Regions from separate parts of the Agrobacterium burrii genome, predicted to be linked through region 4. Evidence: predicted binding sites of a transcription regulator. Region 4 holds the regulator's gene; each other region holds the start of a gene.

Region 1 (7,945 bases), on a different contig from region 4:
TTGCACCTCGGTGCTAAGCGCCCTGGTGCGCCAATTACTTCGTACACCACGCTACCGATCTCTATGCAAGAAATGTTCTTCTCGCCAAAAATGGTAGCATCGATATCTCCTACAGATATTGAGAGGCTTTTCATCTCTGGTGCTCCAGATCCGGACAAGCTCGCGCACTCAGACATTTCCGCCGAGCCAGGATCATACACGATTTCTCGTAGCCGTTATGCATACGAACGTGCTGGTAATAACGCGACTGGTGCCAGGCCAATCTTGGTCAACAGCGATATCGGCAATGGTAAGACTATTTTCGCCGATCAGATCGGGTATCTATACGCCCAGAAAAACTTTCGGGTTTTCAAGTTCCAGCGGGAGCCGGAGAACATTGGTACCGTGTTGGCATACCTTCAATCACTCGAAGAATCCGCGTTAATGATTTTCGACGATGTGATGCGTTTTCGCAAGCTGCCGACGGCAATCCTAGAGCTACAGAAAAGCAATCTGATCATTCTCGCCACCGTACGGACCAGCTTTCTTGAAACCTCTCTGTCAGCTGTTAAGTCCCGCCTTGGGAATGTTACGACCATTGACATAGACCTGGACAGCCCGATGAGAGAGGAAGCATCTCGCATCGTCGGTTACTTATCGGTGAATGGCCTGCTCGGGCAATACGCCGACCTAACTGATCCCGAAAAGCTACATTTCGTTGAGAAAAAATGCGGAGGACAACTACGCGATATCGTGCTGAGCCTATACGAAACTGGAAGACTCCACGAGAAGGTCGAAGATCTTCTAATCAGTATCCAGAAGTTGGACAAAGGTGCGCAGGATTTGATCATCTTCAGCGCGGTCTTAACCCAGGCTGGATATCAGGATCTCTCTGAGGTTTGGCTGCTCACCGAATTGCTTGACTACTCCGGTGCCTTTGAAGATCTGCGCACGACGCTGCGGGAGCACGGCCTTGGCGGCCTTGTTAGGATCGACGATGGCGATCTGAGCATACGATCGCCGGCACTTGCTGAGTTTATTTTGAAACGTGTCTTCAACATAGAGACAATTCTCGATGTTGTGAAACGCGGATTATTTTCTGTCGACAGATTTTTCCGCGACGAAAGCGATCTGATCAAAATGGCGAAGGGACTCCTGAAGTTTTCAGTTTACGGTCGCATAATCCGTAATGATCGACAAAACGCGATAATCGAGACATTTTATAATGACTGCCGCTTGCTGTCTTTTGCAGCTGAAGATCCCCTGTTCTGGGTCCAGAGATCCATCTGCACAATGAACGATCGCCAGTTCGGTATCTCATTTAAATTCATTGAAAATGCCGAGGGACTTGCGAGAGCTCGCCGTGGTTTCGATACCTATCAAATCGACAATCACAAGGCGCGGGTTCTGTTAACCCAAGCGCGCGAGGAAGGGGTCAGTCCAGACGGCAGTCTTGAGCGAGATGCGATATCTCTTCTCCGTGCAGTGCTGGCAAGAAAAAATGACGACCTCTATCATCCGCTATCGGTCATGCGACTTTACGCAGAAATTGTTGATAGACATGTCCATGGCTTGTCTCCGGAACAGAGAGCGTCTTTAAGAGGCTCAATCGAAATCGGTATTCAGAGCATTTCCAAGTTCAAGCACACTGGGCGATTTCGGAATCTTACCGAGCTCCGCAACCGCCTTGCCGCTGCTGCGAAAGCGTTGGCCTGAAGAGACTACGGGAGCCCGTTTTGGCCCATTAGCGTTCCGAGACGCCTGACTGTCAGGATAACGGGCTGAGCTGCGTAACGCCGTGTATCGGGACGAGCGCCAGTGGATCCTCAACGAAATTGCAGCGGCGGAAGCGCAGCTTGCGGAGGAAGATGCCGCATATGATGCAATGGTTCTCGCAGACCCGCCCCATTAGGGCGGCTCTCAAATAGCGAACGATCCTGGTCACGATCTACCTTGCCATCGCTATTGGCAGCTCCTTGATGTTGGTCGTGTAGCGGGGAGACCGACTGTCGAACTTCGTTTGCCATTCGCGCTTGATGCCGGCCGAGGCGGGAATGAGAGCGCCACGGCCAAACTTCTTATTCACCGCATCGAGGGCGGTCATTAGCCGGTCGGACTGGTCGCGATCGCGGGCGTCAAAGAGCGGGCGCTGTTGCGACTGCGCCGGCACAAGATCATTCATAATGATGCCGGCTTTCGCGTAGCGATGGCCGTCCCTGAAAATCTTGCGCGCTCCGCTCTGAGCCACATGGATCAGATCGAAGGTGTCGTTTGACGCTTCGGGCAAGTGCACTGTTGTCTGCGCAGAGTAGGGTCGATCCTTCTCGTTAAAACGCGACGTGTGCATGAAGACCGCCATATGGGTGGCCTCAAGGCCGTAGCGGCGCAGCTTTTCTCCTGCCCTCGTCGCATAGGCCGCAACCGCTTCCAGTATGCCGGCAAGGTCCGTAACCGGCGCTCCGAAGGAACGCGTCACCGCGCAGCCCTTGCGTTGCGGCGGCACGTCTTCCAGCGGCAGGCATGACAGGCCCTGCAATTCCAGCACGGTGCGTTCCCCGACCACACTCAGAAGTTTGCGGGCCAAGCGCGCGTCCATGCGCGCCAGGTCGCCGGCCGTCTCCACCCCGAGGCCAAACAGTTTGCGTCCCGAGGCCGCACCGACGCCCCACACCTCGCCAACCTCGATCCGATCGAGCCAGCTTTGCCGCAAGGCTGCATCCGTCAGATCGCAGACCCCGCCAAGCTCAGGATTCTTTTTCGCGACGTGATTGGCGAATTTAGCGAGCGTCTTTGTGGGGCCAATGCCGACGCATGTCGGAATCCCTGTCCAACGCTGGACCGTCGATCGCAGATCGCGACCGAATACTTGCCGGTCAACCGGCCGGATGTCGGTCATATCGAGGAAGCTCTCATCGATCGAATAAACTTCCACGTCCAGCGACCATTGCCGGTAAATCGCGTTCAGGCGTGCGCTCATGTCGCCGTAAAGTGTGTAATTGCTGGAATACACAGCGACATTGTTAGTCCGACAGAGGTCCCGGATCTTGAAGAAGGGCTCGCCCATCCCAATGCCAAGAGCCTTTGCCTCCGCCGTTCTGGCAACAGCGCAGCCATCATTGTTCGACAGGACAATGACGGGCCGCTTTTCAATGGAGGGGTCGAAAACCCGCTCGCAGGAACAGTAGAACGAATTTCCATCAATCAGCGCAAAGGAAGTCATCTCCGCTTCCTGGGTCTGAGCCAGTGGACGTTGCACATGGCGACGCCCCAAATCTCGACTTCCGCGATTTCGGGCAGGTCGAATAACGGCATATCGCTATTCTCAAACAGGAGCCGCGGTCGATCGCCATTCATTCGCAGACGCTTCAATGACCGCTCGCCGTGGACCGTTGCCACGACAATATCGCCATCGACCGCGGTCACGCTCCTGTCCACAACGATCAGGTCGCCGTGGAAAATGCCGGCATCCCGCATGGAATTGCCGTCAACCTTCCAGAGGAAGGTCGCAGGCGGGTTGCGGATCAACAACCGAGTCAGGTCGATGGATTCATCAATGTAGTCATCTGCGGGAGACGGGAAGCCGGCGCAAAGCCCGTGCAGCAGTAGCGGAACGTAAACCTCCGCTTGGATTTTCAGGCCGGCAAGCATTCTAAAAGCACCCTTCACGAGATACGAGCGAAAGGAACAAATAGGGAACATAGACGGCGGCAGAATGCAATATAGAGGATTACGCGATGATTATTTTACGCTCGCCTAATAAGAGAAAATTACGTCACCCGGTACGGTAGCGACCAACGGCTCACCAGCGGGGCCGGTCCTCGTCAGGTGACCCATGCTGCCATTCATCAAGATACCTGAAGACGGTCTCCTGCCCGGATTTCAGTAGCGCAGGATCACTCCAGAGGATCCAGCCGGCGATAATCAGGGTCGCTATCACGACCATTCCGACGATCTTCCTGATGAAAAATATTACGATGAAGATAGCGATGAGCGCGCCAACGCCAGTCCTCAGTACTGGAGGGATGTTTTCGAGAATATAGGCGTCGAGCATGTTCATATCGTCGCCTTATATGCGTTGACGTCGCTCCTTCGCCTTCGGCCGGAGCAGCCGTCGCAACAGCAGAGCGGCCGCAAGCGCAAGCGCGGCCGCAAGGATCATCATCTCAAGGGGCTGCATGCAGCCCGGCCCTACGGACGCCTGCGGCGACTTTCACTTCTATAATCTGTTCGATATTGCCAAGCCTCAATCAACCTTTGCCGCTCCCGTCGCGGCCCTCAACCAAATCCAACCCAATGAGACCGAAATAGAGGCGCGGCTTGCGCCGCGCCTCTATCTCAGCGGCCCGCCGTGGGTGTCGGTTTCTTCGCCATCGAGACAACAAGCTTGAAAATCCGCTCAAGACCTTCCGTGTCGAGCTGTCGGATTTCTGAGATCGTATTTTGCAGGAGCCGGGAATGTTCCTGATTTTCGCCCCATAGATGCGGAGCGGCAGGGGCTAGAATTTCCTCTGGCGTGGCGTCCAGAACTTCGCAGAGATGAATTAGCCGGGAGACGGTCAGTCGGGAAACACTCGTTTCGTACCGATGATAGACCGCGTTACTCAAGCCAAGCAGGGGAGCGATTTTGGAACGTGACAAGGACCGTTTATCGCGGGCCTCCCGAATACTCGTACTGATTTTGTCGTCCAGTTCCGCATTCAGATGGACTTTGCCGTGATAGGGCTTCCGATAGACCGGCTTTTCAAGATCAGGATCCTGGACCAGCTGTAGGCCGAGTTGTTCAACCCAGTTTTCTATCGTTGGACCTGCCATGGTGTTACCGCGCTGTAATTTCTAAGCCTGATTATTTGTTACCGAATTGGCTACGTGATAGGAACCCTGAAACATAGGTTTTCGACTAAATTTGGCGCATCGCTTCGCGACCCCGCTCTATGCCTTCGGCACGGAGCCGCTGGAAAAGCGTCTCCGCCCTGCGGGTAACGATCGCTTGCGCAGCGCGGCGGTCGCCGCGAAACAAATAATGATTTGCGCCATATTGGGCTATTCACTGGCATTTACAGTTTGATCGCAAGATACCATATTGCATCAAACCGAGGTCAGGTTGTGACAGGACACTAGCCCGTTCTGCCATGCCGGCAGGGGGCCGCTCTGCCTCGAAACAGGGCGGCCCCTTTTTATTTCTGGGGTATCATCGTCGTGGATATTTTCATTCCAGCAGTCATCGCTTTGGCCGGTTACGTATGGCTCCTGTTGAGAGCGAACCGAACCTTCCACGCCATTCGCAAGGAGCGGTTCGAGCACACAAATGCCGCTGGCGTTCTGCAATTCGACACCTACGAAGAGTTGCGCAAATTCGAGAGCCGCGAAGCCAGCAATCAATTCTGGATCAACGTCGCCGCCGTGCCTGGCGGCGTCATTCCGCTCGCCGCCCTTTTAGCCATCATAGCCTCGATCGCTGAGATGCCTCCTGAACAGCAATTCGGCGTGGGTAGATCAACGGTGACACCTTCGGTGTCCTGCTTGCTGGATGAGGGAAAGAGGAGCGCTGCCCTCTCTCCCTCGCAAGCGAAAAAACGGTATCCCCGTCCTTCCTTCGCGCTTTGCGCTCCGTGCAGGATCGCCGCTTACGCGCCGACCCTCTGTCTTTGCCTCCGGGCGGGCGAACCCCCTCCGTTTTATTCCCTTGCCACCCTCTCTCCCGCTGCTCCGCGCGAACTCGGGAGCAGGAGCGGGGCTCCTGCCCACGAGGGGCATGAGTGACCGCTTCGCGGAAATGGAAGGGCCAGACATGACCAAAACAGCAACCGTTTACCTGCTGGACCCGGAGGCGGGGACCATTCAAACCGTCGAGATCGATGCGCGCAGCGCCTTTGCTCAAACCTACACCTTGATTGGATGCGAACTGGTTCAGGTGGTGCCGTTCGATAGCCACCATGTGCTTGTCATCGATGAGGACGGGTTACAGGACGGACTAACATCCTTCACCATCGCAGATGGATACCCGCAGCCATTGGCCGGGAAAATTGTCCTTGTCGGTGCGCAAAACGGAGAACACTTCACGCCTCTCCAAATCACCATCGAGGACGCCGCCAAACGGTTCACCGTCTGCAAGCCGGTGCTTGTTCCGGTTTTTGCGTCAATCGATGAGACGACCATGAATGGGGTTATCCTTGCCGGTTTTCTGACCGGCCTGCAAACGCGGATCACTCGCACCATGCCCACCGTCATGGCGGGAGTGAAGAAATGAGCATCACCGTTGCATTCTTCGAGCGGGAAGCCGCCGACCGTGTTCTAGAAATCTTAGCAGACACCTTCGCCGCCAAGATCGCGGCGAAGGACATCGAGCATAATTTCAGCTGGCTCACCCACTCGCCCGAACGTCGCGCAGACCGCGAACTTGAGGCGCTGGCCCAGCGGCTGAACGATTTTGCCAACTATGCCATGGACCTTTGGACGGAGGCTGCGACCCCTATCCCCGGTCCCGAAATCGAGGCTTTCACGCGACGGCACATTGACGTCACTCGCAAATATTGGGCAGCGGAAAGCCGTTGCGCCAACTGGATGATAACCGGCCCTGCCCGCTTTCCCGTTGCTCGCAACGAAAAGCGCATGCGGGTTTCCGACGCCCGCCGCGCCGATATATCGGCCCATGCGGAAAATGCCCGTAAGGCAATCAGGCGCAAGGCATACCCGCACGGAGCAGACGGTGAGCCGATCCGGGCCGGCGATCCCGAAGCGTTGCAGCGGATCGCATCACGCATCGAAGACCTGGCCTTGTCCATCGACAGGATGAAACGAGCCAACGCCATTATTCGCCGGATGGAAAAGGACCATGCCAGCGAAGCCGACATATTGGCTCGCGTGGTGTCGGAAACAGGCTTGCAGGAAGAGCAGGCGGCACGGGGCATCACAATTGCGCCGTGGCAGAGCCGACGCGGGTTTTGCACGACCAACACCCGCGCCGAGCTTCGCCGCATGCAGCAGCGCTTAGCGCGCCTCGCGGCGATGAAGAAGCGCGGCGACAGGTCGGAGGAAGTCGAGACGGAAGCGGGAGCTGTGGAGGTGAAGGAAAACACCGAAATAGCCCGCATCCAGATGATTTTCCTCGGCAAGCCCGACGAGGAAGCCCGCCGCATCCTCAAATCCCATGGCTTCCGTTGGTCGCCCTCGCAAGGCGCGTGGCAGCGTCACCTTAACGAGGCGGGACGCTATGCCGTCAAAACCGTCTTGAGCAAGATCAGCGGCGCTAGCGCCGCTTGATCCTCCCAACCCATCGAGGATTCGAGGTATGACCGAGCAGATTTTTTCGTCTTGGAGTTTTGCGGAAAGGGCGACCCGATGTTTGGAGGCAATGCCGCCGATTGGGGCCTCTACATGACCGAGGACAGGAGCCACGCGTTCATGAGCGCCGCGATCTGGTCAAAGCCTATTTCCCGACCGAAAAGGAAGGAAAGGCGGCTGGTGACGTTGCAAGCAAACGATACGGACTGATTTCCGTGCTGCTTGTGCCACTTGACCCGCGCATTCCCGTTGCGCAGCTTCGCTGGATCGTCGGGAATATGCACGTTGGCACAAGCGACGAGGAACTAACCGCCGATATCTCGCCCGTTCGGAAGGCTGGCCGCTAGGCCAGTACGGGGATTACGTGGCTCAGGCCTGCGCCTATGGGCTTGCCAGCCACAGAGCCAATCAGGGGCTATATGCCCACTTCCGGTTCTAGGGGGGTAACGATGAAGCACTCTGTTTGCAAACGCTGTGGTGGCAGCTTCTGGGAAAGCGAGAAAGACGCACGGGAGGAAGACCTTTGCGAGGAATGCGAGGGAAAGCCAGCGCCCAAGCGGGCGGCCCGCCGCGACGTCGAGGTGTTCGATATTCCGTCCGGTCTTGGCGGGAGCCATACCGTCGAGATTGTCAGGGAGCTGCAAGGCGGTAAGGAGCGGTTGCGCGTCTGGTACGGGCGCGCAAC
Region 2 (7,945 bases), on a different contig from region 4:
ATGTCCTCGATGGCATCGCGCGGCTCAGAAAGGCCAGCTGCGATAGTTTCGATGCCGACCGGGCCGCCGCCGAAATTGACGGCGATCATGGTCAGATACCGCATGTCCAGTTGGTCGAGGCCCATATTGTCGACCAGCAACCGCGTCAAAGCCTCGTCGGCAATCTCGCGTGTAACAGCTTCTGCCCGCGCCACCTCGGCGAAATCGCGCACGCGGCGCAACAACCGTCCGGCAATGCGTGGCGTGCCGCGCCCGCGTCTTGCAATTTCCCGCGCACCGCCATCGGTCATATTCAGCCCCATCAGCCGCGCACCACGCCGGACGATCAGTTCCAGCTCATCGACCGTGTAGAAGGCCAACCGGACAGGAATGCCGAAACGGTCGCGCAGCGGTGTCGTCAGCAGGCCAAGGCGGGTAGTGGCGGCAACAAGGGTGAATTTGGACAGATCGATCTTCACCGAACGCGCCGCCGGCCCCTCGCCGATGATGAGGTCGAGCTGGAAATCCTCCATGGCCGGATAGAGGATTTCCTCCACAGCAGGGTTTAGACGGTGGATTTCATCGATGAAAAGAACGTCGCGCTCCTCGAGATTGGTGAGAAGTGCGGCAAGATCGCCTGCCTTGGCAATGACCGGCCCTGACGTGGACTTGAAGTTGACGCCAAGCTCCTTGGCCATGATCTGCGCCAGCGTCGTCTTGCCGAGACCGGGCGGACCGACGAACAGCACGTGATCGAGCGCCTCGCCCCGGTTCTTGGCGGCTTCAATAAATACCTTGAGATTGGCGCGGGCTTCTGCCTGGCCGGTAAAATCGTCCAGCGACTGCGGACGCAGCGTGGTGTCGATATCCTCACCGCGCTTTTCCGGGGTAATCAGTCTCTCCGCATCGCTCATTCAGGGCATTCCATTGTTATAGCCGAATTCATCAGGTAACCGCCGCCGCTATATCATGAGTATCGCAACAAGGCGCTTCACGAAATTCAGGATAGGCCTGGGCTACACGCCCGCTTGCCAAGCCGTTCTTACCGCGAAAGTTCCTTCAGCCCCAGCCGGATCAGCTTGGCGCTATCGCCGCCCTCCCCGCCATTCTTCAGCGCGGCGGCAACTGCATTGGCGGCCTGGTCTCGTGAATAGCCGAGATTGGTGAGCGCCGAGACCGCATCGGCCACCGGCGCGGAGGCGACGCCCTCCCCAAGTTCCTGCTTCAGCCCGATGGACGCCGAAGCATCCCCGGCGAAAGCGGGCGCCTTGTTGCGAAGTTCAGTCACAAGACGAACCGCCACTTTCGGCCCCACACCGGGCGCACGCGAAATCATCACCTTGTCCTGAAGCGCAATGGCATTTGCGAGCTCGGAAGGCGACAGGGTGGACAAGACGGCCAGCGCCACTTTCGAGCCAACCCCCTGCACGCTCTGCAGCAGGTTGAACCACTCCCGCTCCAGTGCGGAGAGAAAGCCGAACAGCTTCAACTGGTCCTCGCGCACGTAGGTTTCGATGAACAGCACCACCGCCTCTCCGGCGGAACCGATTTTCGACAGTGTGCGCGCCGAACAATAGGCGACGTAACAGACGCCATGCACGTCCACCAGCACGTAATCCGCGCCGATTTCCTCGATGCTGCCCTTCAATTTTCCGATCATGATGCCGCCCGCTCAATGAGATCTATATTCAACCGGCCGCCAGGAGCCGCCGCATCCTGTCACCGCCGCGATTATGGGCGTGGCAGATGGCGATGGCGAGCGCGTCCGCCGCATCGTTACCCTTGAATTCGGCCTTCGGCATCAGGATTTTCAGCATCATGTGAATTTGCTGCTTTTCACCATGCCCGACGCCAATGACGGCTTTCTTGACCGCATTCGGCGCATATTCGAAAACCGGCAATCCCGCCCGTGCCGGCACCAGCATGGCAATGCCACGCGCCTGGCCAAGTTTTAGCGTAGCCACGGCATCCTTGTTCACGAAAGTCTGCTCCACCGCGGCCTCATCGGGCTGGTGGCTGTGCACGATTTCTGCCAGCCCGTCATGCAGCTGGCAGAGGCGGGAGGCGAGATCCATATCGCCATCCGAGGTTACCGTGCCGGAAGCGACGAACCGCAGGCTGTTGCCGAGGGTGTCGATCACACCCCAGCCGGTGCGCCGCAGTCCGGGATCGATGCCGATGATTCGAATCGTCTTTTGCATGAGTTACCTTATCTTTCCGGTGGTGACCCTGCCAGCGATAAGTGAACAAAACGACAACATTGATCAAATTTGCAATGCAGCATTTACCTCTGCTTAAACCGCGTACCGCATTGTTCCCCCACAAAACCAACAAAAGGGGAGCTGCGGACATGATGATCCGCAGCACAATATGTTCGCCATATCAGCCGTCCGATGGCGCCATTCATGCATGGCGCGGGAACTGATCCGGCATTGGGGGCTGCTTCGGCCATGCTGAATCGTTTTCATTCCATATCCACCAAAGTGCTGGTGATTTTCCTGGCGCTGATGGCGATCTCCACCGGGGCTCTGACCCTTCTCGGTTATCAAAGCAGCAGCGGCGTTCTCGAAGAACAGGCGTCGAAATCCATGGAAAGCATTCTCGTCTTCCGCGGCGACATGCTTCAGGAACGCCTTGAACAGCTGAAGACGCAGGCGGACTCCATCGCCAAGATCGAAGCACTGCAAATGGCTGTTGTTTCCATGCGCAGCGGTTGGGCAACCGTACAAAAGAATTCCGGTGACGCGAAGGCGGAACTGCAGCGTGTCTTCGTCAAGGAAAATACCTTTGGTGAAAAGGAAAAGCTGATCAAGCCGGAAAGCCCAAGCGGCTTTTATTATTCGACCCATGAAAAGACCCAGACGGATATCGGCGGATATCTGCAGGGAACGCCGTTCAGCGACATCCTCTTCATCGATCCGGCCGGCACGGTCTATTACTCTTATCTGAAGGGAGCGGCCTTTGCGGAAACCGTGACCGGCGGCGTCTGGACGGAAAGCGGCCTCGGCGCGGCATTTGCACGCGGCACCGCGAATGCCGAAAAAGCCGTCAACGACATGGCGCAAACCAGTTTCTCCGGCTTGCGGATCGACACAGCAACAAAAGAGGCCGGTATTTATTTCGGCGTTCCGGTCGTTAAATTCGGTGCCTTCAAGGGTATCGTCCTCTTCCGCGTCAAGGAAGACGTGTTCAGCCAGATACTCGCAAAGGGCATCGCGGCCGGCAGCTCCGAACAATCGGCAATCATCTCGGCCGATGGCAAGGTTTTGGGCGAGCAGGGCGAAAAGCTCATCGGTCTCGACCCGGCAATCTACGGTTTCCATGGACAGGCGCTGAACGCCACCGGCATGACGATTGCCAAAATCGACCGCCCGGATGGTGAGGCTAATGCCTATGCCCGTCCCTTCTCCTTTGCAGGTGAAAAATATCTCGCCGTCGAAAGCATGTTGCGCAGCGAGTTGAACGCGGGTTCCATCTCGATTGCCGGCACACTTGCCGTGATCGGCCTTTGCGTTCTGGCCGCCATGTGCGCGGCGACGGCCTTTTTCGCGCGCCGCCTGTTCGCCCCGCTGGAAAAGCTCGCCGGGCTGACCGGCGAGGTGGCAGCAGGTCGTCTTGATGCGGAAATCGGCAATCAGGACAGGAAGGATGAGATCGGCCGCATGGCGCGGGCGCTCGGCAGTTTCCGTGAAAAGCTTATTCTGCAGCGGGAGATGGAAGAGACCGCATCGCGGACCCGGGAGGAAGCCGAAACCGCACGCCGCGCGCATCTTGCGCAGCGCGAAGCCGAAGCCGGAACCCTGCAGATGGTCGTGCAGTCTCTGGACGAAGGTCTGGACCGGCTGGCGAATGGCAATCTTGCCTATCGTATCGACACCGTGTTCCCCGACGATCTCGAAAGCCTGCGCCACAACTTCAATACGGCGCTTGCCCGGCTGAGCGAAACCATGCAGGCCATCGGTGGCAATTCCACAGCCGTTCGTGGCGGCTCCGAAGAAATGCGAGTGGGTGCCGACCAGCTGGCGGAGCGCACCGAGCGGCAGGCGGCCTCCATTACCGAGACTGCAAGCGCCATCAAGGCCATCACAGAGGCCGTCCGCGACCAGATCGAACGTGCCGAACAGGCAACGCGGATCGCCCATGACGCCAGCACGGAGGCGACGGCATCCAGCCGTGTGATGGCGCAGACCATCGCCGCCATGGAGGCGATCCAGACCTCATCGCGCCAGATCAACCAGATCATCGGCGTCATCGATGAAATTGCCTTCCAGACCAACCTTCTCGCATTGAATGCGGGTGTGGAAGCCGCCCGCGCTGGCGACGCCGGCAGGGGTTTTGCCGTCGTGGCGCAGGAAGTCCGCGAACTGGCACAGCGTTCGGCCGCCGCCGCCAAGGAAATCTCCAGCCTGCTGAAACGCTCCACCGACGAGGTTTCCGCAGGTGTTGTGTTAGTCGAAAAGGCGGGCGCGTCACTCACCGGCATCGGCAAGCATGTACAGACAATCAGTTCCCGCATCGAGGAGATCATGGAATCGACCCGCGAGGAAGCGCAAACGCTTGCGGAGATCAATGGCACCGTCACCAGCCTCGACACCATGACCCAGCAAAATGCCGCCATGGTGGAGGAAACAACGGCCGCCATTCATAACCTCGCTTCCGAAGCGGGCGAGATGGACGGCAGGCTCGGACAATTCGTGCTGGCCACTGACGGGCAAGCGGCGGCACACGGCAAAACCCGTCAATTCCGGCGGGCCGGCTGAGTAAGGGGCTTCTTCGGAGGCCCCAATTTTTTTGAACCATCCATCAATTCTATGCGACTTCTATGGTAAATCGGGACACGCGCCTTACATCCGCAGCAAAGATTTGAATTTACGCAGGAGCGTCGGATGATCCCCTTTTCCATTCTCGACCTTTCGCCCATCGGCGAAGGCGAGAGCGTCAGTGAGGCGCTTGAAAATTCCCGCCGCATGGCAATCAAGGCCGAAGACCACGGCTATAACCGCGTCTGGCTGGCGGAACATCACGGCATGCCGGGTATTGCCAGTGCTGCGACATCGCTCGTCATCGCCCATGTGGGGGCAGCCACGAAACACATTCGTGTCGGCTCCGGCGGCATCATGCTGCCCAACCACTCACCTCTCGTGATTGCCGAGCAGTTCGGCACGCTTGCAGCGCTGCTGCCCGGCCGGGTCGATCTTGGCCTTGGCCGTGCACCCGGAACCGATATGCGCACGGCACGCGCGTTGCGTCGCAATCTCGATGCCGGTGCGGAAAACTTCCCGCAGGACATCATAGAACTGCAGCGTTACCTCGGCCCGCCGCAGCAGGATCAGGCGATCCTCGCCGTGCCGGGCATGAATTCCAACGTGCCACTGTGGCTGCTCGGCTCCAGCACCTACAGCGCGCATCTCGCCGCGGCACTTGGCCTGCCCTATTCCTTTGCATCTCATTTTGCCCCTGACATGCTGATGGAAGCGATCCATATCTATCGCGAGCGCTTCCAGCCGTCCGAGGTGCTGGACAAGCCCTATGTCATGGTGGGTGTGATGGGTGTCGGCGCTGAGACGGACGAGGAAGCGCAACATCTCTTCACCTCGTCGCAGCAGCAATTCGTCAATCTGCGCCGCAACGTGCGCACTCCGTTCCCGAAGCCGGTGCACAGCATGGATGATTACTGGAATGAAATGGAGCGTTTCTCGGTGGAGCACACATTGCGTTTCGCCGCAGTTGGCTCCCCCGAAACGATCGAGCGCCATCTCGGTGGTTTCCTTGCCGAAACGCAGGCAGACGAACTGATCGTATCGATGCCGATCCATGACATCGACAAACGGCTGCGCTCCGTGGAGATTTTCGCCGATGTGCGAAGTTCCATCAGGAAGGCCGCCTAAACAAAAAGCCCCGGAGCGAAAACGCTGCCGGGGCTTTTTTTTAAAAATCTGAAACGTCAGGCGGAAAGTTTGGCGAGAATTTCTTCGGAAACCTCGAAGTTGGAATAGACGCTCTGCACGTCGTCATCGTCTTCGAGATTGTCGATGAGCTTCATTAGCGACTGCGCTTTTTCCTCATCCACTGGCACCGTGTTCTGCGGCTTCCAGATGGCCTTGACGCTTTCGGCTTCGCCAAGCACACCTTCCAGCGCCTTGGAAACCTCGTTCATCGCTTCGAAACCGCAGATGATGGTGTGGCCGTCTTCGGAAGATTCGACATCGTCAGCACCCGCTTCGATGGCCGCTTCCATAACCTTGTCGGCATCGCCGACTTCGACCTTATAGGTGATTTCGCCAACGCGGTCGAAGGAGAAGGACACCGAGCCGGTTTCGCCGAGTGCGCCGCCAGCCTTGGTGAAGATGGAGCGTACGTTGGAGGCGGTGCGGTTGCGGTTGTCGGTCAGGGCCTCGACAACGACAGCGACGCCACCCGGGCCGTAACCCTCGTAACGGACTTCATCGTAGTTTTCGCTGTCTGCACCGGAAGCCTTCTTGATGGCGCGCTCGATATTGTCCTTCGGCATGGACTGGGCCTTGGCGTTCTGGATTGCCAGACGCAGGCGTGCGTTCATGTTCGGGTCGGGCATGCCCGTTTTTGCCGCAACGGTGATTTCACGCGCAAGCTTGGAAAACATTTTGGACCGAACGGAGTCCTGTTTGCCCTTGCGGTGCATGATGTTCTTGAACTGTGAATGACCAGCCATGGAAAACCTGATTGCCTAAATTTTGAGATTGCGGGCCTTATAAGTGCGATACGCCCGTCGTTCAACCCCGCAGGCACTTTCTCTTCCGTGAACAATAGAAGGAACTGATTTATCCGCGCCTCGTTTTGATCATGAACGCAGCAGATGAGGAGATGGTTTTCTCCCCGTCGCAGCATCAGACCGGAAGGAGAAAACATATGGTCAGCCTGACTGAAGCACGAGAAGCCCCGGCCCGTCAGCTCTGGGACGAAATCAATTCCGTCCATGCCGGCATGCTCGGTCTCGAGGGCCTGCACAACCACATGCAGCCGATGGCGCCTCATGCTGACCCAAAGACCAACACCATCTGGTTTTTCTCCAAAAAAGACACCGATCTTGTGAAGTCGCTGAAGTCCGGCTCACGCGCGCATTTCTGCGTCATCGGCAAGGACCATGATTATCACGCCTGCCTTTCCGGAGTTCTGGAGACGCGTGACGACAGGTCGAAGATCGACGAGTACTGGAACTCTGTCACCGCCGCCTGGTTCGAGCACGGCAAGACCGATCCGCAGCTGACGATGCTGGCGCTTCATGTCGATGATGCTGATATCTGGGCCTCGACCGACAGCACGCTGAAATTCGGCTGGGAAATCGCCAAGGCCAACATGTCGGATGACAAGACACCGGATGTCGGCGTCCGCCAACATCTTTCCTTCGCCTAGTTCCGCCCCCGATTTATCGGCTCCCCCGGCCTTCCTCACCCGTCGCCAGACTACATGCCCTTGGGCACCAATATCTGCGGTTGGCGGGGAAGGTTTCTCATCGAAACCCGGATTACCGGATCGGTGGCATAGGCAATCTGGAAACTTTCGCCGAACATGGTCAGAAACTGCTCGAGCGGCGCCCCGGTACGGTGCATCGGCAGGATGAGCGCTGAGCGCAGACGCTTCACCACCCGGCTCATGCTGTCGGCTCCCATGGTCAGACCACCATCCACCGGCACCATCAGCACATCCAGACGTCCAATCTCAGCGTAATGCGTATCCGTCAATTCATGATGCAGGTGGCCAAGATGGCCGATACAAAGTCCTGCAACTTCGAAGATGAAGATGGAATTGCCGTTTTCCTGGAAGGATTCGTAGTCACCCAAGCGGTTGCGGATATCGGTCGCGACGTTGCGGATATAGACATCTCCCACCAGAACCTTGTGCTCGGCCTTTTCTCCCGGCGTATCACTCCAGCCATGCAGCACGTGTTGAATGGCCGGATCCGGGTTCAGGGTGAAATGGGTCGAAT
Region 3 (7,945 bases), on a different contig from region 4:
ATCGGCCCTGACGTGAACATTCTCGCCGGCACCATCGAGGAAATTTCCGGTGAGCCTTTCGGCTCGCTGGTGGTCTCCTATCCGGCCACGGCGGAAATCACCGCCCGCGCCGGTCGCTTTTATGCGGAAACCGGTCTTCACACGGAGGTGCTCGGTTATGTCGCCTGATATGCTGTTCAACCTTCTATTGAAGGGCCTGTTGCAGACACTGCATATGGTCGCGGTCGCCGGCATCGTCGGCTCCATCATCGGCGTGCCGATGGGCGTTTTCCTCGCTACCAGCGGCAAGGGTGAACTGTTTCCAGCACCTATGACCAACCGCATCCTCGGCCTCATCGTCAATGCGGCGCGCTCCACACCCTTCATCATTCTTGTCGTGGCGATCATTCCGTTCACCCGGCTGGTGGCCGGCACGTCGATTGGCACCAGTGCAGCCATCGTGCCGCTGACGGTCGCGACCGTGCCCTTCATTGCAAGGCTGGTGGAAGCGGCAATCCGCGAGGTGGACAAGGGTCTCATCGAGGCTGCCCGCGCCATGGGCGCCACCCCGCTGCAGATCGTCACCAAGGTTCTGCTCGCCGAAGCCAAGCCCGGCATCACGCTGGCGCTCACGCTCACGCTGGTCAGCCTCATCGGTTATTCGGCCATGGTCGGCGCGGTCGGCGGCGGTGGGCTGGGCGATCTCGGCATTCGTTATGGTTACCAGCGCTTCATGCCTGACGTGATGCTGGTGGTGGTTCTGGTGCTCATCGTGCTGGTGCAGCTGGTGCAGAGCGCCGGCGACCGGCTGGCGCGCAGCTTCGACAAGCGGACCCGCAAGAATTAACTGCGTTTATAATAACAACCCAAGGAGACACCCATGAAGAAACTCATCCTCGCGGCTTCGCTCGCCGCCCTCTTCACCGCCGGTCAGGCGCTGGCCGAGACCATCAAGATCGGCGTCACCCCCGCCGAGCACGCGCAGATCATGGAACAGGTGAAGAAGATCGCAGCCGCCAAGGGGCTGGATATCGATATCATCGAATTCTCCGACTATGTCGTGCCGAATCAGGCGCTGAACGATGGCGAGTTGCAGGCCAACTCCTTCCAGCACCAGCCTTACCTTGACAACCAGATCGCTGACCGCAAGTTCGATCTTGTCAGCGTCGGCACCACCATTACCACCCCGATGGGCGTTTATTCGAAGAAGGTGAAGAACCTTGACGAGCTGAAGGACGGCGCGACCATCGGCATTCCGAACGATCCGACCAATGGCGGCCGCGCGCTTCTGGTTCTCGCCTCCAAGGGTGTTCTGAAGGTGAAGGAAGAAGCCGGCCTGAAGGTAACGCCGGCCGACATCACCGAAAACCCGAAGAACATCCAGATCGTCGAACTTGACGCCGCCCAGCTGCCGCGTTCGCTTGACGACACCGACGCTTCGGTCATCAACACCAACTATGCGACGGCAGCAGGCCTGAACCCGAAGAAGGACGCCATCGCCATCGAAAGCGAAAAGTCTCCTTATGCGAACATCATCGCCGTTCGCACGCAGGACAAGGACAAGCCCTGGGTGAAGACGCTGGTGGAATCCTACCACAGCCCGGAAGTGAAGGCCTTCATTCTGGAAAAGTATAACGGCACGGTCATCCCGTCCTGGTAACCCCTGTTCGCCCTGGCGAAAGTTTTGGCCTCTCCCGTTCGCGGGGGAGGTTTTTTCTTTGCGGCGTGGGTTTAAATCCGTCTTTTGTGAAAAACCCCCGGTATTTTATGGAAGGATTTTTCAGGTTCACGGCCAGACTGTCGTTTTATACCCGTATCTTTTTGGGGCGGCGTCACAATGCCGTTTAACGGCTTTTGAATGTTTCCTTCGCAAGATGATGCTTTCGAAGGGGAATTTATGCGGATTGCGCCGCGAAACATTGGGGAATATTTGCCGGTCGGGCGCAGAACCGCCGTCGGCATCGTATTGTCCACCTTTGCGCTGGTGCTTCTCATCGTCACCGCGCTGGTCCTGTCCGCCCTCAGCCAGGTCCGGGAAAAGGCGAACCTGCTTGACAATGCCCGCTCACGCGAGACCACGGCGGGCGCTCTGGTCACCTTCCGCGAGCAGCTTGGCGCTACGCTGAATGACTACGCCGCCTGGGACGATGCCGCAGAATATGTCTATGCGCCTGACAGGTTCGACTGGATAGCCAGCAATTACGGCGACATGACGGTCAACAACGATCTCTTCGATACCGCTGTCGTTCTCGATGAGGATGGCAGAGTTCGCATGGCCTACCAGAACGGCAAGCCCGTCACATGGGCGCCTGACGCCTATTTTGCCGCAGGTCTGGAGGAGATGATCGAACGCGTGCAGGCCATGCGTCCGGACATCACCTCCCAGGTCACCGGTTTTGTCAAAACCGACGATGGCGTTGCTGCCGCAGGCGTCGCGCTGGTGCGGCTGAAGTCCGGCGCTCTGCCGCCCGTCGGCGCGGAGCGGCGTTATCTGATTTTCGCCCGCCATCTCAAACAGGCGACGGTGGACAAGCTTGCCCGCAACTACGTCATCGACGGTCTGGAGCTGCAATATGGCGACGCGCCTTCAGTCAACCATGTGGATATCGTCAATCCGCTCGGCGATGTGCTGGCGCGGCTTGTCTGGCGCTCGCATTTGCCGGGAGATGTCAGCTTCCACGAGGCGCGGCCGGTCGTCTTCACCGCGCTCGGCATTGCCGGCACGTTCTTTCTGGTGCTTCTCATCATCGGCTCGGCCACGCTTGACCGGCTGAAGGCGGATGAGGCGGCGGCAAGGGAGGAGGCGCTGCGCGATCGTCTGAGCGGGCTCAGCAACCGCGCCGGTCTGTTTGCCAGGCTGAACCGCATGGTGGGCAAGGCCCGTCACGACAGAACCGATATCAAGCTGCTCTACCTCGATCTCGACGGTTTCAAGGAAATCAACGATTCTTACGGCCATGCCGCGGGTGACCGGCTGATCAAGGGTGTGGCGGCTGCACTTCGGGTGCTGGTGCCGGAAGGTGCGGTGCTGGCGCGGCTCGGCGGCGATGAATTCGCCATCGCCATTCAGGGCAATGATGTCTGGGCGGAAGGCCGCAAGCTGTGTCTGGCGCTGCTCGAACTTTTCACCGAACCGTTCAGCATCGGTGAAAGGGTGGCGAGCATCGGCTGCAGCATCGGCACTTCGGTTTCCCGTGCCGGCGATATCAATGGCGAGGAACTGCTGCGCCGCGCCGATATGGCCATGTATCAGGCCAAGGAGAACGGGCGCGGGCGTTACGTTTCCTATGAGTTGAAGATGGATGCGCTGCGCGAGGAAAAGCTGCAGCTCGAGGCCGATCTTCGCTGCGCCATCCTCAACGACGAGATTACGGTGGTCTATCAGCCGGTCGTCAGCGCCGCAACGCGCTGCATTACCGGGGTGGAAGCGCTGGCGCGCTGGCAAAGGCCGGGACATGGCTTCGTGCCGCCGGATATATTCATCGCGGCTGCCGAAACCAGCGGTCTCATCGACCGGCTTGGCCTTATGGTTCTGCGCAAGGCTTGCGAGACGGCGCGGCAATGGCCCTCCATCAAGTTGTCCGTCAATATTTCGCCCGTGCAATTCCGCAATCCCGCCTTTTCCGGTTATGTGGCGGATATTCTCGCGGCCACACAGACGCCATCCGAGCGGTTGCGGCTGGAAATGACGGAAGGCTATTTCATCCAGCATCCCGAGCGGGCAGGTGCTGCGATCGACAAGCTGAAACAGCTTGGCCTGCATATTGCGCTTGATGATTTCGGCGCCGGATTTGCAAGCGTCGGATATCTGCGCCGCTTCGGCTTCGACCGCATGAAGATCGACCGGTCACTGGTCGTGGCGCTGGAACATGGCGGGCGCTCTCTGGAAATGCTGCAGGCCACCGTGGCGCTGGCGAAATCGCTCGATATTCCGGTGACGGCGGAAGGCATCGAGACCGAGGAACAGGCCGCCATCCTGCATCTGTGCGGCTGCGACGAGTTGCAGGGTTACCTGTTTTCGAAACCGGTTGCCGCCGAAGACATCACCATCATGGTGGAAGCGCAGAATGCGCCGCTATTTGCACTTCGGGCAGGGGCGTAAACGACATCAATTGATGCGTATCGACTGCTGCGGCATCCGTTGTGTTATGGGGCAACCGTCCTGAACCTTGGTCCAGGACGAGACGTTGAGCTTCATCTCGCAGCGCGCGAGATAGGAGCCGCCATCGACCTTCAGACAGGATGTCTGGCCGAGTTCGAACATGGTGCCGCGATTTCGGCATTTGCAATTGTGAGCATCCGCCAAGGTGGGTATGAGGGCCATGATCAGGCCAAGTATGAGCACTCCAGAACGCATGGCTGAAGCTCCAAAGTATATACCTCCAGATTATACCTGTCCGATACTATAGTCAAAATGGCCTTGCCTGAGGATGTGCGCACCGGGCGGCAATGGCCAGCCGGAACGCCGCCGATTTCAGCCGATCAAAATCGCCCTGATATCATTGACATTGGTCAGCGTCGGCCCCGTCACCACGAGATCACCGACCCCTTTGAAAGCGGTATAGCTGTCATGGCCCACGAGCGACTGGCGCGGATCGACACCGGCAGCGCGCATGCGGGCAAGCGTATCCGGTGTCACCACGGCACCCGCCGCATCCTCCACGCCGTCTATGCCGTCGCTGTCGCCGGCAATGGCCCAGATGCCGTCTGCGCCCTTCAGCGTCAGCGCAAGGCTCAGCAGGAACTCCGTGTTGCGGCCGCCCTTGCCGGCCGGGCCTTTGCCGATCGTGACCGTGGTTTCACCGCCGGAAAGCAAAACGGCCGGGCCTTTGACCGGCAGGCCCTTGCGGCTGGCGGAAAGGGCGATGCCGGCCATGACCGCGCCGACATCCCTGGATTCGCCTTCAAGGGAATCGCCGAGGATGAGCGGCGTAAGGCCGAGCTTCACCGCCTCTTCCGCCGCTGCCTGCAGGGCAAGCGAGGGGGCCGCGATCATCCTGACATCCTCGTCGATATCGCCGGCCTTCGGTGTTTCCTCGCCCTTTTCCAATACCCTGCGCACGGTTTCGGGAAGATCGAGTTCATAACGCGAGACGATTTCCCGCACGGTTTCAATGTCGCTTGGATCGGCAACCGTCGGGCCGGAGGCGATCTCGGAGGGGTCGTCTCCGGGCACGTCGGAAATCAGCAGCGACACCACCCTGGCCGGTCTGGCGGCCAGCGCCAGCCGCCCGCCCTTGATGCGGGAGAGGTGCTTGCGCACGGCGTTCATTTCCGAAATCGTCGCGCCGCTGGCCAAAAGGGCACGATTGACGGCCATCTTGTCGGCAAGCGTCATGCCTTCGGCGGGGGCCACCATCAGCGCCGAACCGCCGCCGGAAATCAGCGCGATGACCATGTCCTCGGCGGTCAGGCCCTCAACGGCGGCGAGAATGCGTTTGGCCGCTTCCGCACTTCTGTCGTCGGGCACTGGATGCGAGGCCTCGATGATCTCGATGCGACCGGCCGGAACGGCATGGCCGTAACGCGTCACCACCACACCGGAGAGATCGACATCCGCCCAGGCCTTGTCGAGCGCTGCGGCCATGGCGGCCGAGGCTTTGCCCGCCCCCACCACCACGCAGCGGCCTTTGGGCGGGGAGGGAAGGTGGTGTTGCAGTACTTTTGCGGGATCGGCGCTTGCGACTGCCGCCATGAAAATCCGGTTGAGGGCGTCTTTGGCGCGGCTGTCATTCCATGCGGTCATCGGTTCATACTCCAATCCAGAGCGCGCCAAGCGCCAAAATGGCGGGCAGCGCCTGAATGAACAGGATCTTCATGGTATTGGCGGTAACGGCGCCGAAAATACCGGCCACCAGAACGCAGATAAGGAAAAACACCTTGAAGCTCAGCCCGGCATCGCCCTGCATGAGCCCATAGATCAGCCCGGCTGCCAGAAACCCGTTATAAAGCCCCTGATTGGCGGCCAGCACTTTCGTCTGCCGGGCGAAATCCGCCGAGAGACCGAAAGCCTTGCGGCCGGCCGGCTTTTCCCACAGCAGCATTTCCAGAATGACGATGTAGATATGGATGGCCGCAACCACGGCAATCAGAATGCTGGCGATCATCGGCGGTCTCCTCCAAAACCCTGATGTCCGTGGCGCATCGGTTCTCGTGAGAAGAACGGCAGCGAGCGGACAATTCCGTTTTAACGGCGGGACGAAGCGCTGCAAGGGCTTAATCCTCTCTTCCCGTGCAAACTGTTGATGAGCGACAGCCTGTTGCTTGACTCTTTGCTGAAATAGGAACAAAACAAGAACAGTAAGATTGAAAATCCGGAATTGAAAACCGTCATGCCATGCAAAAGCGCGCGGACCAGTTGCTCGTTGTCGAAGAGCTGCGTGAAAGGCTGGAAAGGATCGGTAACGGCCCTGAACGGCTGCACGAGACCTTGCCTTTCGGCGTGGATGCCATCGACCATCACCTGCCGGGAGGCGGGCTGAAGCTCGGTTGCCTGCATGAGCTGAGCGGCGGCGGCAATGGCGCTGCCGATGGTGCAGCCGCAGCCCTGTTTGCTGCCGGTGTGGCGGCACGGCTTTCCGGCAAGGTTTTATGGTGTGTCACCCGGCGGGATCTGTTCATGCCGGGTCTGACACAGGCCGGCCTGTCGCAGAACCGGCTTATCATCGTTGAATGCCGCGATGAGAAAGGCGTGCTCGACTGTTTTGAGGAGGGCTTGCGCTGCAACGGCTTCGGCGCGGTGATGGGTGAATTGGCGAAACTGCCGATGACCGCCTCGCGGCGGCTGCAACTGGCGGCGGAAACCTCAGGCGTTACCGGCATCGCCATCCGCCGCTTCCGGCGTCAAGCCGATGCGGCGCTGTTCGGTGAGCCGACGGCGGCGGTGACCCGCTGGCGCATCTCCGTGCGGCCTTCATCACCCCTGCCGGTGCCGGGAGTGGGCAGGCCGCGCTGGTTTCTCGAACTTTTGCGATGTCGCGGCGGCGAAAGTGCCGAATTTGAAGTGGAAGCCTGTGATGCAAAGGGTCGTCTCGCTCTACCTGCCGACATGGCCGACGGATCGTTTTCGGCGTCTTTCGGGAGAGAACGCGCCGCCGGCTGAAAAGCCGCTGGTCATGATCGGCCGCCAGGGTAGCCGCCGGCTGGTGCTGGCGCTCGACAAGGCGGCAAAGGCGGCGGGCATCCGGCCCGGCACGCCGGTCAGCAAGGCGCAGGCGCTGGTGCCGGGTCTTCTCGTCGAAAATCTGGATGCGGCTGATGATGCCCGCGCCCTGCAACAGCTGGCCTTTCATTTCCTGCGCATCTATGCCCCGATTGTCGCCGCCGACCCACCCGACGGGCTGGTGCTGGACACATCAGGAGCGGACCATCTGCACGGCAATGAGACGCTGATGCTGAGCGGCATGGTCAATCGCCTGCATGCCGCCGGTTTCTCTGCCCGCGCCGCCATTGCCGATAGCTGGGGTGCGGCCCATGCGCTGGCGCGTTTTGGCCGTGAGGCGATCAGCATCGTGCCGCCGGGCGGGCAGCGGGTGGCGATCAGCGCTTTGCCGCTTGCTGCGCTCAGGCTGGAGGACCGTATCGTTTCCGGGCTGAAGGTACTTGGGTTTTGCAGCATTGGTGAGCTTGCCGAAGCCCCGCGCGCGCCGCTGACCCTGCGTTTCGGCCCCGAACTCGTCCGCCGTCTTTCCCAGGCGCTCGGCGAGATCGGTGAACCCATCGAACCGGTGCGTGTGGCCGAACTGGTGGAGGTGCGGCGCGCCTTTCCCGAACCCATCGCAGCGGCGGAAACGATTGCCCGTTATAGCCAAAAGCTGGTTGCCGAACTTTGCGTCGCGCTGGAAAAGCGCGGCCTCGGCGCGCGCCGGGTCGATCTGGTGCTGCACCGGGTGGATAGCGGCCTGCAGGCCATACGGGCCGGTACGTCCAGACCGGTACGCGATGTCAAACAGCTTGTCCGGCTTTT
Region 4 (7,945 bases):
CAGACGCGCAGAGTTGGTGACGAACAGATCGTCGCCAACGAGCTGGCACTTGTTGCCGACGAGATCGGTCAGCGTCTTCCAGCCTTCCCAGTCGTCTTCGGCCATGCCGTCTTCAACCGAGATGATCGGGTATTTGTTGACAAGCTCGGCCAGATATTCAGCCATTGCGCCCGGCTCCAGCGTGCGGCCTTCGCCTTCGAGAACGTATTTGCCGTCCTTGAAGAATTCGGTCGATGCGCAGTCGAGGCCGACATACATGTCTTCGCCCGGACGGTAACCGGCCTTTTCAATCGACTTCATGATGAAATCGAGCGCAGCCGGCGCGCTTTCCAGACCCGGTGCAAAACCGCCCTCATCGCCGACATTGGTGTTGTGGCCCTGTGCGGACAGTTCTTTTTTCAGCGTATGGAACACTTCAGAACCCATGCGCACGGCTTCGCGGATGTTTTCCGCGCCGACCGGCAGGATCATGAATTCCTGGAAATCGATCGGGTTGTCGGCATGTGCGCCGCCATTGATGATGTTCATCATCGGAACCGGCAGCAGATGCGCGTTCGGGCCACCGACATAACGGTAAAGCGGCAGGCCGGAAGCTTCGGCCGCAGCCTTGGCGATGGCGAGCGACACGCCGAGGATGGCGTTGGCGCCGAGGCGCGACTTGTTCGGCGTACCGTCAAGCGCGATCATCATCTGGTCGATCTGGATCTGGTTTTCGGCATCGAAACCGCCGATGGCGTCGAAGATTTCCGTGTTGACGGCTTCGACCGCCTTTTCCACGCCCTTGCCGAGATAACGCTTGCCGCCATCGCGCAGCTCAACCGCTTCATGCGCGCCGGTGGAGGCGCCGGAAGGAACGGCCGCACGGCCCATGGAGCCGTCTTCGAGGTAAACATCGACTTCAACAGTCGGGTTGCCGCGGCTGTCGAGGATTTCGCGCGCGATGATATCGGTAATGGCAGTCATGGTCTCTCCCTTGGGAATGGAACAGATATTTTCCGTCGCCTGTCTTAGACGATGACGAAGAAATTACAATGACGGCGGGCGGCAGAAACGGAGCGCCCGCCATTTAAAATCGATTGGCACAAACCGCGCCAGCCCCTTAGGCTTTGGTGATCGCGTCGAAGGCCAGAAGCTTTTCCAGCAGTTTCGGCATGTCCTTCAGGTGCACCATGTTGGGGCCGTCGGATGGTGCATTGTCCGGGTCCTCATGGGTCTCGATGAAGAGGCCGGCGACACCGACAGCGACCGCCGCACGCGAAAGCGTCTCGACGAACTCGCGCTGACCGCCCGTCGAACCGCCCTGCCCGCCCGGCTGCTGCACCGAATGGGTGGCGTCGAAGACGACAGGCGCGCCGAGCGACGCCATGATCGGCAGCGAGCGCATGTCGGAGACCAGCGTGTTGTAACCGAAGGACGCACCGCGCTCGCATAAGAGCACATTCGGGTTGCCGCTCTCATTGAGCTTGGCCAGCACGTTCTTCATGTCCCAGGGCGCCAGGAACTGGCCCTTCTTGACGTTGATGACACGGCCGGTTTTGGCGGCGGCAACGAGAAGATCGGTCTGGCGGCTGAGAAAAGCCGGGATCTGCAGCACATCCACCACTTCGGAGACGACGGCGCATTGTTCCTCGGTGTGAATATCGGTCAGAACAGGAAAGCCGAATTCCTTCTTGAGATCGGCGAAAACGTGCATCGCGTTGTCAAGGCCTATGCCGCGCTTGCCGGAAAGCGAGGTGCGGTTCGCCTTGTCGAAAGAGGATTTGTAAACGAGGCCTATTCCAAGCTTGTCGCAAAGCTCCTTCAGCACGCCCGCAATCATGAAGGCATGTTCGCGGCTCTCCATCTGGCAGGGGCCGGCAATCAGCGAAAAACGCTCGGTATTGGAAAAGGAAACCTTGCTGGCGCCATCGCCGGCGGTGACTTTGAGATTGTTCGTAACGCTCATCATTTTTCCTCGAAGGCGAAGGCAACGCCCTGACCGGGTGCTGCGGGCACCACCAGCCGGCCGCCCGTTTCTGCGCAGGACACGCCATTAGCAGCAAGTGCTGCTTCTGTCACGGCAAGATCGCGAACGGAAAAGACGATGCCTGCGCCGCGCAATCCATCGCCGCCCTCTTCGGGAGCATTAAAGGCATGTCTGCCAAAGACTGGATTTTGCGTCAATCTTATGCGGGCATTGCCGGTTGCGAAAACCACATCACCATCCGGGGACACTTTGCCATCACAGCCAAAAACAGTTTCGATCAGCCGCACCGCATTCACATCACCACCGGCAAACAGGACGATCTCGCTGAGGCCGGAAACGCCATTGGCATGGCTCTCCAGCACTGAACGGTCGCCCGGCAGGGCCTGCAACCGCTGGCAACTGAACAGGAAGAAATCCGCAGCGGAACCACTGGCTGCAAAAGCCAGCCGGAAGGCCGCTTCGCTCTGCGAACCATCAGGCATTTTGACCGGCCGCGAAAATTCAAAGACATTTCCGGCCGAAATGCCTGAGGCTACGAATCGGTCGTGATCGCCAGGAGCGTCCTGTGTTGCAGCGACCAGAGCGGAAAATCCCTCCCCTGCGACATGTTTCCGGAAGGCCTGATCCCGCCCGGTGAACACATTTCCCCGGTCAATCGAGGCATTATAGTTAGCCGGGTTAGCAATTGCGAGAGGTTCCAGATAGGTGCCGTCAGCGAAAAAAACGCAGGCATTCTGCGTGCCGAAAGGGTGGAGAGCCGCTGGTGCTACCGTAAACCCAAGGTTTCCAAGGCGATTAACGGCAATGCCAAGGACATCCACAGGCAGAACGAGATGGTCGACACGGTATGCTTTCGTCATTTTCCTGCTTCCTGCTCTCACATCCGGCATAGCGATGCCGGAACGGTCCGAAAGGCAGAAAAGCACAATTTCGTGCTTTCAGGCAAATCATCAAAACAACGGATAGCAGCTTCACGAAATTTTAGGGGATTGCGGAACACATATGGAACATATAGTGTTCGTTCTGTATTTGTTTCACGATCTCCACGACGATTCTCAAGGGTGTTTTCCTCATGCTCACGCGCAAACAGCAGGAATTGCTTCTCTTCATTCATGAACGAATGAAAGAGTCCGGCGTGCCGCCCTCCTTCGATGAAATGAAGGACGCACTCGATCTTGCTTCCAAATCCGGTATCCACCGGCTGATTACCGCCCTCGAAGAGCGCGGTTTTATTCGCCGGCTACCTAACAGGGCGCGGGCGCTTGAAGTCATCAAGCTTCCGGAGGCCTATACGCCGGGCGCGAGGCCGCAACGCGGCTTTTCGCCAAGCGTCATCGAAGGCAGCCTTGGCAAACCGAAGACGCCGGAACCCGCACCAGCGCCAAAGGCTCCGGCCAACGATCTCGGCGGGGCGGTCACCGTGCCGGTCATGGGCCGCATCGCCGCCGGCGTGCCGATTTCCGCCATCCAGAACAACACCCATGATGTTGCCGTGCCGGTGGACATGCTGGGTTCGGGCGAACATTACGCGCTCGAGGTCAAGGGCGATTCGATGATCGAGGCCGGTATTTTCGACGGCGATACTGTCATCATCCGCAACAGCAATACCGCCAATCCAGGCGATATCGTCGTAGCGCTGGTGGATGATGAGGAAGCGACGTTGAAACGCTTCCGCCGCAAGGGTGCTTCCATCGCGCTTGAAGCAGCCAACCCCGCTTATGAAACCCGCATCTTCGGGCCTGATCGGGTAAAAATTCAGGGCAAGCTGGTCGGGCTTATACGTCGTTACCATTGATCTGAATTCGCCGTCATCCTCTCGAAACAGGCATCGTCATGAGGCTAACCCTGTCGAAGATGACGGCAATTTCCTAATTCGGCAGACTATGTGAGTGTCGGGAAAGCTTATCCTTCCCGCAGACGGACGCAACCTGTCTGGTAGAGATCAGTTCCAGTCTCATATGGATATCCTTGTCGCGCTCTTCTCTCCGGCGTGTTGTCACCACTGCGTCATATACCGTGGGCTTTTGGTCGCGTGAGGTCGTTTACGCTTGAGGGATATGGCTGGCCTGGCGCTGCCGCCAAATGGTGACACGCGGTGCAAAGCCCCTGCCATTCATCAACGCGATTTATGGGTGTCATTGATTATTTTCGATATTCCATCATGCCCCGACAGGTATAGAAATGCGCGTCATATCCGGGAGATAAGCCATGTACGATCTTTATATCGCCAACAAGAACTACTCCTCATGGTCGCTGCGGCCGTGGGTGTTGATGCGCACGCTCGGTATCGCTTTTGATGAGAAACTTGTTCCGTTCGGCGAAGGCGTCGCCTTTTCCAGCTTTTCGCCAACCGGCAAGGTGCCGTGCCTTGTCGATGAGGGCGTGACGATATGGGAAACGCTGTCTATCGCTGAATATCTCGCCGAACGGCATCAGGGCGTCTGGGCGAGCGACAAGCAGGCACGTGCATGGTCGCGTTCGGCTGCGAGTGAAATGCATGCCGGCTTTTCCTCGCTGCGCAATCTTTATCCGATGTCAGTCGGTATTCGGGTCAAGCCGAAGGATGGCGATCTTGGACTTGCGGCAGACATAAAGCGCATCGATGTGCTCTGGAGCGAAGGTCTGACAAAATTCGGCGGCCCATATCTTGCCGGTCAGAAATTCACGGCGGTCGATGCTTTCTTCTGCCCGGTCGCGTTCCGTTTCCAGACCTATGGCGCTGAGCTCTCGACTGCGGCAAAAGCCTATTGCGATCGGCTGCTCGCCCTGCCCGCCATGCGTGAATGGTATGAAGCCGGATTGAAGGAGATCTGGCGCGACGCGGCGCATGAACAGGAAATCAGCGGCATTGGTGAATTGACTGCCGATCTGCGTGTGAAGGTCTGAGGATCCATGCTGGCGGCGTTTATTGCGACGCCAGCAACTGCCTGACCGGTTCCGGCACCTCATATTCGAAACGGTCGCTTTTCCAGTCGTAATAGCGGTGCTCGCTCCATGGCCTGTCCGCCCCGGCAATCGCCGCACGCAGCCGTCCCACGACCGCAGACTGATCGCTTCCGGCAAAGTTTATTTCCACTGAACCAATGCGCCGCAATATATCGCGGTTGAGCAGAAGCGCTCCTGAGCGGCATTGTGAAAACGAGGTCCTGCGGGAAACGACGACAATATCGGCGATGTCGCAGGCTTTTCCAGCAAACCGGCCGTCTTCCAGAACGACAATCCATTCACCACTGCCGGCGCGCGCCACGCACCATATGCCTTTGCTGCAGGTGAAGACGCCGGGTGCCGCATCTTTCAGCGCCGCCGTCATCTGCCGCGTCACCACCCTCATCTCTTCCGGCGTGAGCTTTGATTTTGTGGTCAGGCCTACACTGGTTACTGCGGCATTCGCTTTAAGAATGACCGGCGGCACGGGCTGTTCCGGCAGCAGCAGCGCCCTTTGCCACTGGCCGTATACAAAGCCCTGCGGTCGCGTTTTTGTCGTATAGGCCTTGCCGTCTTCCAGCAACGCCACCAGTTCCCCCTCCTCGTGAATGAGCAGATCCGGGACATCGCGATAGGCCGTGGCCGCCGACAGGCCGAAAGCGAAGACAAGAAGCGGAATACCTAGCAGCGCAAGTCGGCTGCGCAGTAAGGTCAGCAGCAGGAAGCCGGCCGAGCCGAGACCGATAAACCACTCATGCGGCCGCCCCGTTGCAGCGCTGCCGCCCCAGGACGCCACTTCATTGGCGACTTCGATGACGAGCGCCATGCCATAACCCATAACCTTCAGGAACGGCGCATCGAGCCCGAACGGCATCAGCAGCATGGCGAGCAGGCCGAAGGGCATGACGATCAGCGACATTAGCGGCATGGCGGCGAGATTGGCGAAAAGTCCATAGGTGGTGACACGATGGAAATGCTCGGCCGAATAGATCGCCGTCGAAAGGCCGCCAATCAGCGATGTGGTGATGACGCCGCCAATGACGGCGCCCGCCGTTTGAAACACCGTGATCCATGCCGGTTTGCGGCCGATGAAAAGGCGCTCGCGATCGTTGTGCCGGCGGCTCCACCAGGCATAGGTGGATACGAGCGCGATGGTCGCGGCGAACGACATCTGGAAGCTCGGCCCCATAATTTCCGAGGGCGAAAAGACAAGAATGACCAGAGCCGAAAGAGCAACATTCCTGAGGCTGAGTGACGGCTGATCAAAAAGAATCGCGATCAACATCACCGACATCATCAGCCAGGCGCGCTCGGCGGAGACAGCGAAACCGGAAATCAGATAATAGGCGAGCGTCATCAGGAGGGCTGCGAAAGCCGAAATCTTCTTGACGGGCCAGCGCTGCGCAAAGGCGGGAAACAGGCTGAAGGCAAGTCTTAAACCGACGAAAAATATACCGGCGGCAAGCGCCATGTTAAGCCCGGATATGGCGACGATATGGGCAAGGCCGGAGAGCCTCAGCGCCTCCATCGTCTCGCCGGATATGGCCTGCCTCTCATCGGTGACGATGGAGGCGGCGAAAGCTCCGGCGTCACCGCCAATGGTGTTGCGGATGCGCTCGGCAATGGCGCTACGCAGGCCGTAAAGCCGCCTATCGGCCCATTCCAGCCAGCCCGTTCCGGCCTTGATGTCACCCTTGGGTGATACAAGTGTCTGCGGTGGCTTATAGAAAAATCCGGTGGCGCCTATGCCTTTGAAATAGGAAGCGAAGGCGAAATCGTTCAGCCCCGGCAAAGCGGGGCCGGATGGCGGCGAGAGCCGCGCCTTGCCGCTGATGGTGGCGCCAAGCGCCACCGGCTCACCTCCCCCACGGGCAAGCAGCGAAATCCTCTTCGGCAGGCGCGACAATGTCGGCCCTTCGGTCGCGATCAGTTGAACGACGTATCGCCAGGAGCCGCGTGCATCCACCTCCCGGCGCACCACCGTGCCGGTGATGGTGGTTGTGACCGGAGTATCCAGCACCACGGTTGCCGCCCGCCGGGTTTCAAGGTCTGCCAGAAGCATGCCCAGCAGAAGAAAAGCGACAACGCTGCAGATGGCTGCCCACAGGCCGCTGTCATATCGGGTAAAAAGTGCCAGACCGGCAGCCAGCAGGAATGCCATTGCCAGAACGGATAAAGACAGCGTGACTTCCAGAGAGAACCACAGGATCGCGCCGCAGCCGATGAAGACGGGAACGAAAAGAAAATCGTGGCCGAATGCGCGCTCTTCAGCGAGGCAGCCGGCAACTTTTCGGGCGATGACTGCCTTGAGATTGCGCCTGGGAACAGGGGCTGGAAAATCATAAGCTACAACGTCGCCGGCGCGGTGAACGGGAAACAGGATTTCATGCGTGCCGGGCAAGCCGCCCTGCAACGTTTCGGCATATCCGAGATGCTTTCTTTCCCCTTGACCGAGCAATCCGCGCCGCCCCTGCCGCACTGGAAACAGGTTTGCAGGGCAGCGCGAAGGATTGCAATCCTTATCCTTTAACGGAGCGTTGACCGAGATTGAATTGCCATGGCCGATAAAGCCGCAAGCAACGTCATTGCGTTTGCCGCAATGCACAATTTGACCTTCGAATAGCTTGGCATCGGCGCAAGGATCATATAGCTAATCGGTAGACGCTTAACCGCGAGGCGTGTCTCAACGCCTCCACCCGCATGTTCTCGGAGGATCAGTATGACGGACAAAAGCGCTACAGTGACATTTGGCGACAAGCAGGTCGAGCTCCCGGTCAGGGAAGGCACGATTGGACCGAGCGTCGTCGATATCGCCACGCTGTACAAACACACGGGCTCCTTCACTTACGATCCGGGATTCACATCGACGGCCTCCTGCGAATCCAAGATCACCTATATCGATGGTGACGAGGGCGTTCTCCTGCATCGTGGCTTCCCGATCGAGCAGCTGGCCGAACAGGGCGACTTCCTGGAAACCTGCTATCTGCTGCTTTACGGCGAATTGCCTACGGCGGCGCAGAAGAAGGATTTCGACACCCGCGTGACGCGCCACAC

The links. The regulator LexA, encoded in region 4, represses DNA repair genes until DNA is damaged. The targets are predictions, from matches to a motif close to TGTTCNNNNTGTGTTCNG.
Region 1: a site for LexA is predicted at 3,660-3,677, ahead of JZX89_RS25710 (LexA family protein). Genes of this name have one in related genera too.
Region 2: a site for LexA is predicted at 2,222-2,239, ahead of ruvC (crossover junction endodeoxyribonuclease RuvC). Genes of this name have one in related genera too.
Region 3: a site for LexA is predicted at 6,262-6,279, ahead of JZX89_RS20570 (ImuA family protein). Genes of this name have one in related genera too.

What each region holds. Positions count from the first base shown of each region.
Region 1 is NZ_JAFLNA010000018.1:95,196-103,140, forward strand. Features, by position in the region: gene JZX89_RS25700 (SIR2 family protein) at 1-1,695, shown strand, start outside; gene JZX89_RS25705 (Y-family DNA polymerase) at 1,928-3,199, opposite strand; gene JZX89_RS25710 (LexA family protein) at 3,196-3,627, opposite strand; gene JZX89_RS25715 (hypothetical protein) at 3,779-4,036, opposite strand; gene JZX89_RS25720 (helix-turn-helix domain-containing protein) at 4,315-4,791, opposite strand; gene JZX89_RS25725 (hypothetical protein) at 5,176-5,739, shown strand; gene JZX89_RS25730 (DUF3846 domain-containing protein) at 5,768-6,226, shown strand; gene JZX89_RS25735 (DUF8626 domain-containing protein) at 6,223-7,239, shown strand; gene JZX89_RS25740 (hypothetical protein) at 7,341-7,607, shown strand; gene JZX89_RS25745 (hypothetical protein) at 7,710-7,945, shown strand, end outside.
Region 2 is NZ_JAFLNA010000002.1:277,086-285,030, reverse strand. Features, by position in the region: gene ruvB (Holliday junction branch migration DNA helicase RuvB) at 1-893, opposite strand, end outside; gene ruvA (Holliday junction branch migration protein RuvA) at 1,022-1,639, opposite strand; gene ruvC (crossover junction endodeoxyribonuclease RuvC) at 1,668-2,180, opposite strand; gene JZX89_RS04815 (methyl-accepting chemotaxis protein) at 2,430-4,739, shown strand; gene JZX89_RS04810 (LLM class flavin-dependent oxidoreductase) at 4,866-5,867, shown strand; gene JZX89_RS04805 (YebC/PmpR family DNA-binding transcriptional regulator) at 5,924-6,670, opposite strand; gene JZX89_RS04800 (pyridoxamine 5'-phosphate oxidase family protein) at 6,868-7,371, shown strand; gene JZX89_RS04795 (MBL fold metallo-hydrolase) at 7,422-7,945, opposite strand, start outside.
Region 3 is NZ_JAFLNA010000012.1:17,882-25,826, reverse strand. Features, by position in the region: gene JZX89_RS20605 (methionine ABC transporter ATP-binding protein) at 1-168, shown strand, start outside; gene JZX89_RS20600 (methionine ABC transporter permease) at 158-826, shown strand; gene JZX89_RS20595 (MetQ/NlpA family ABC transporter substrate-binding protein) at 860-1,639, shown strand; gene JZX89_RS20590 (putative bifunctional diguanylate cyclase/phosphodiesterase) at 1,838-4,081, shown strand; gene JZX89_RS20585 (hypothetical protein) at 4,088-4,336, opposite strand; gene JZX89_RS20580 (glycerate kinase type-2 family protein) at 4,454-5,725, opposite strand; gene JZX89_RS20575 (DUF1304 domain-containing protein) at 5,730-6,086, opposite strand; gene JZX89_RS20570 (ImuA family protein) at 6,317-7,081, shown strand; gene JZX89_RS20565 (Y-family DNA polymerase) at 6,996-7,945, shown strand, end outside.
Region 4 is NZ_JAFLNA010000001.1:424,464-432,408, reverse strand. Features, by position in the region: gene eno (phosphopyruvate hydratase) at 1-963, opposite strand, end outside; gene kdsA (3-deoxy-8-phosphooctulonate synthase) at 1,100-1,945, opposite strand; gene JZX89_RS02265 (VOC family protein) at 1,945-2,826, opposite strand; gene lexA (transcriptional repressor LexA) at 3,039-3,761, shown strand; gene JZX89_RS02255 (glutathione S-transferase family protein) at 4,175-4,852, shown strand; gene JZX89_RS02250 (ComEC/Rec2 family competence protein) at 4,872-7,304, opposite strand; gene gltA (citrate synthase) at 7,611-7,945, shown strand, end outside.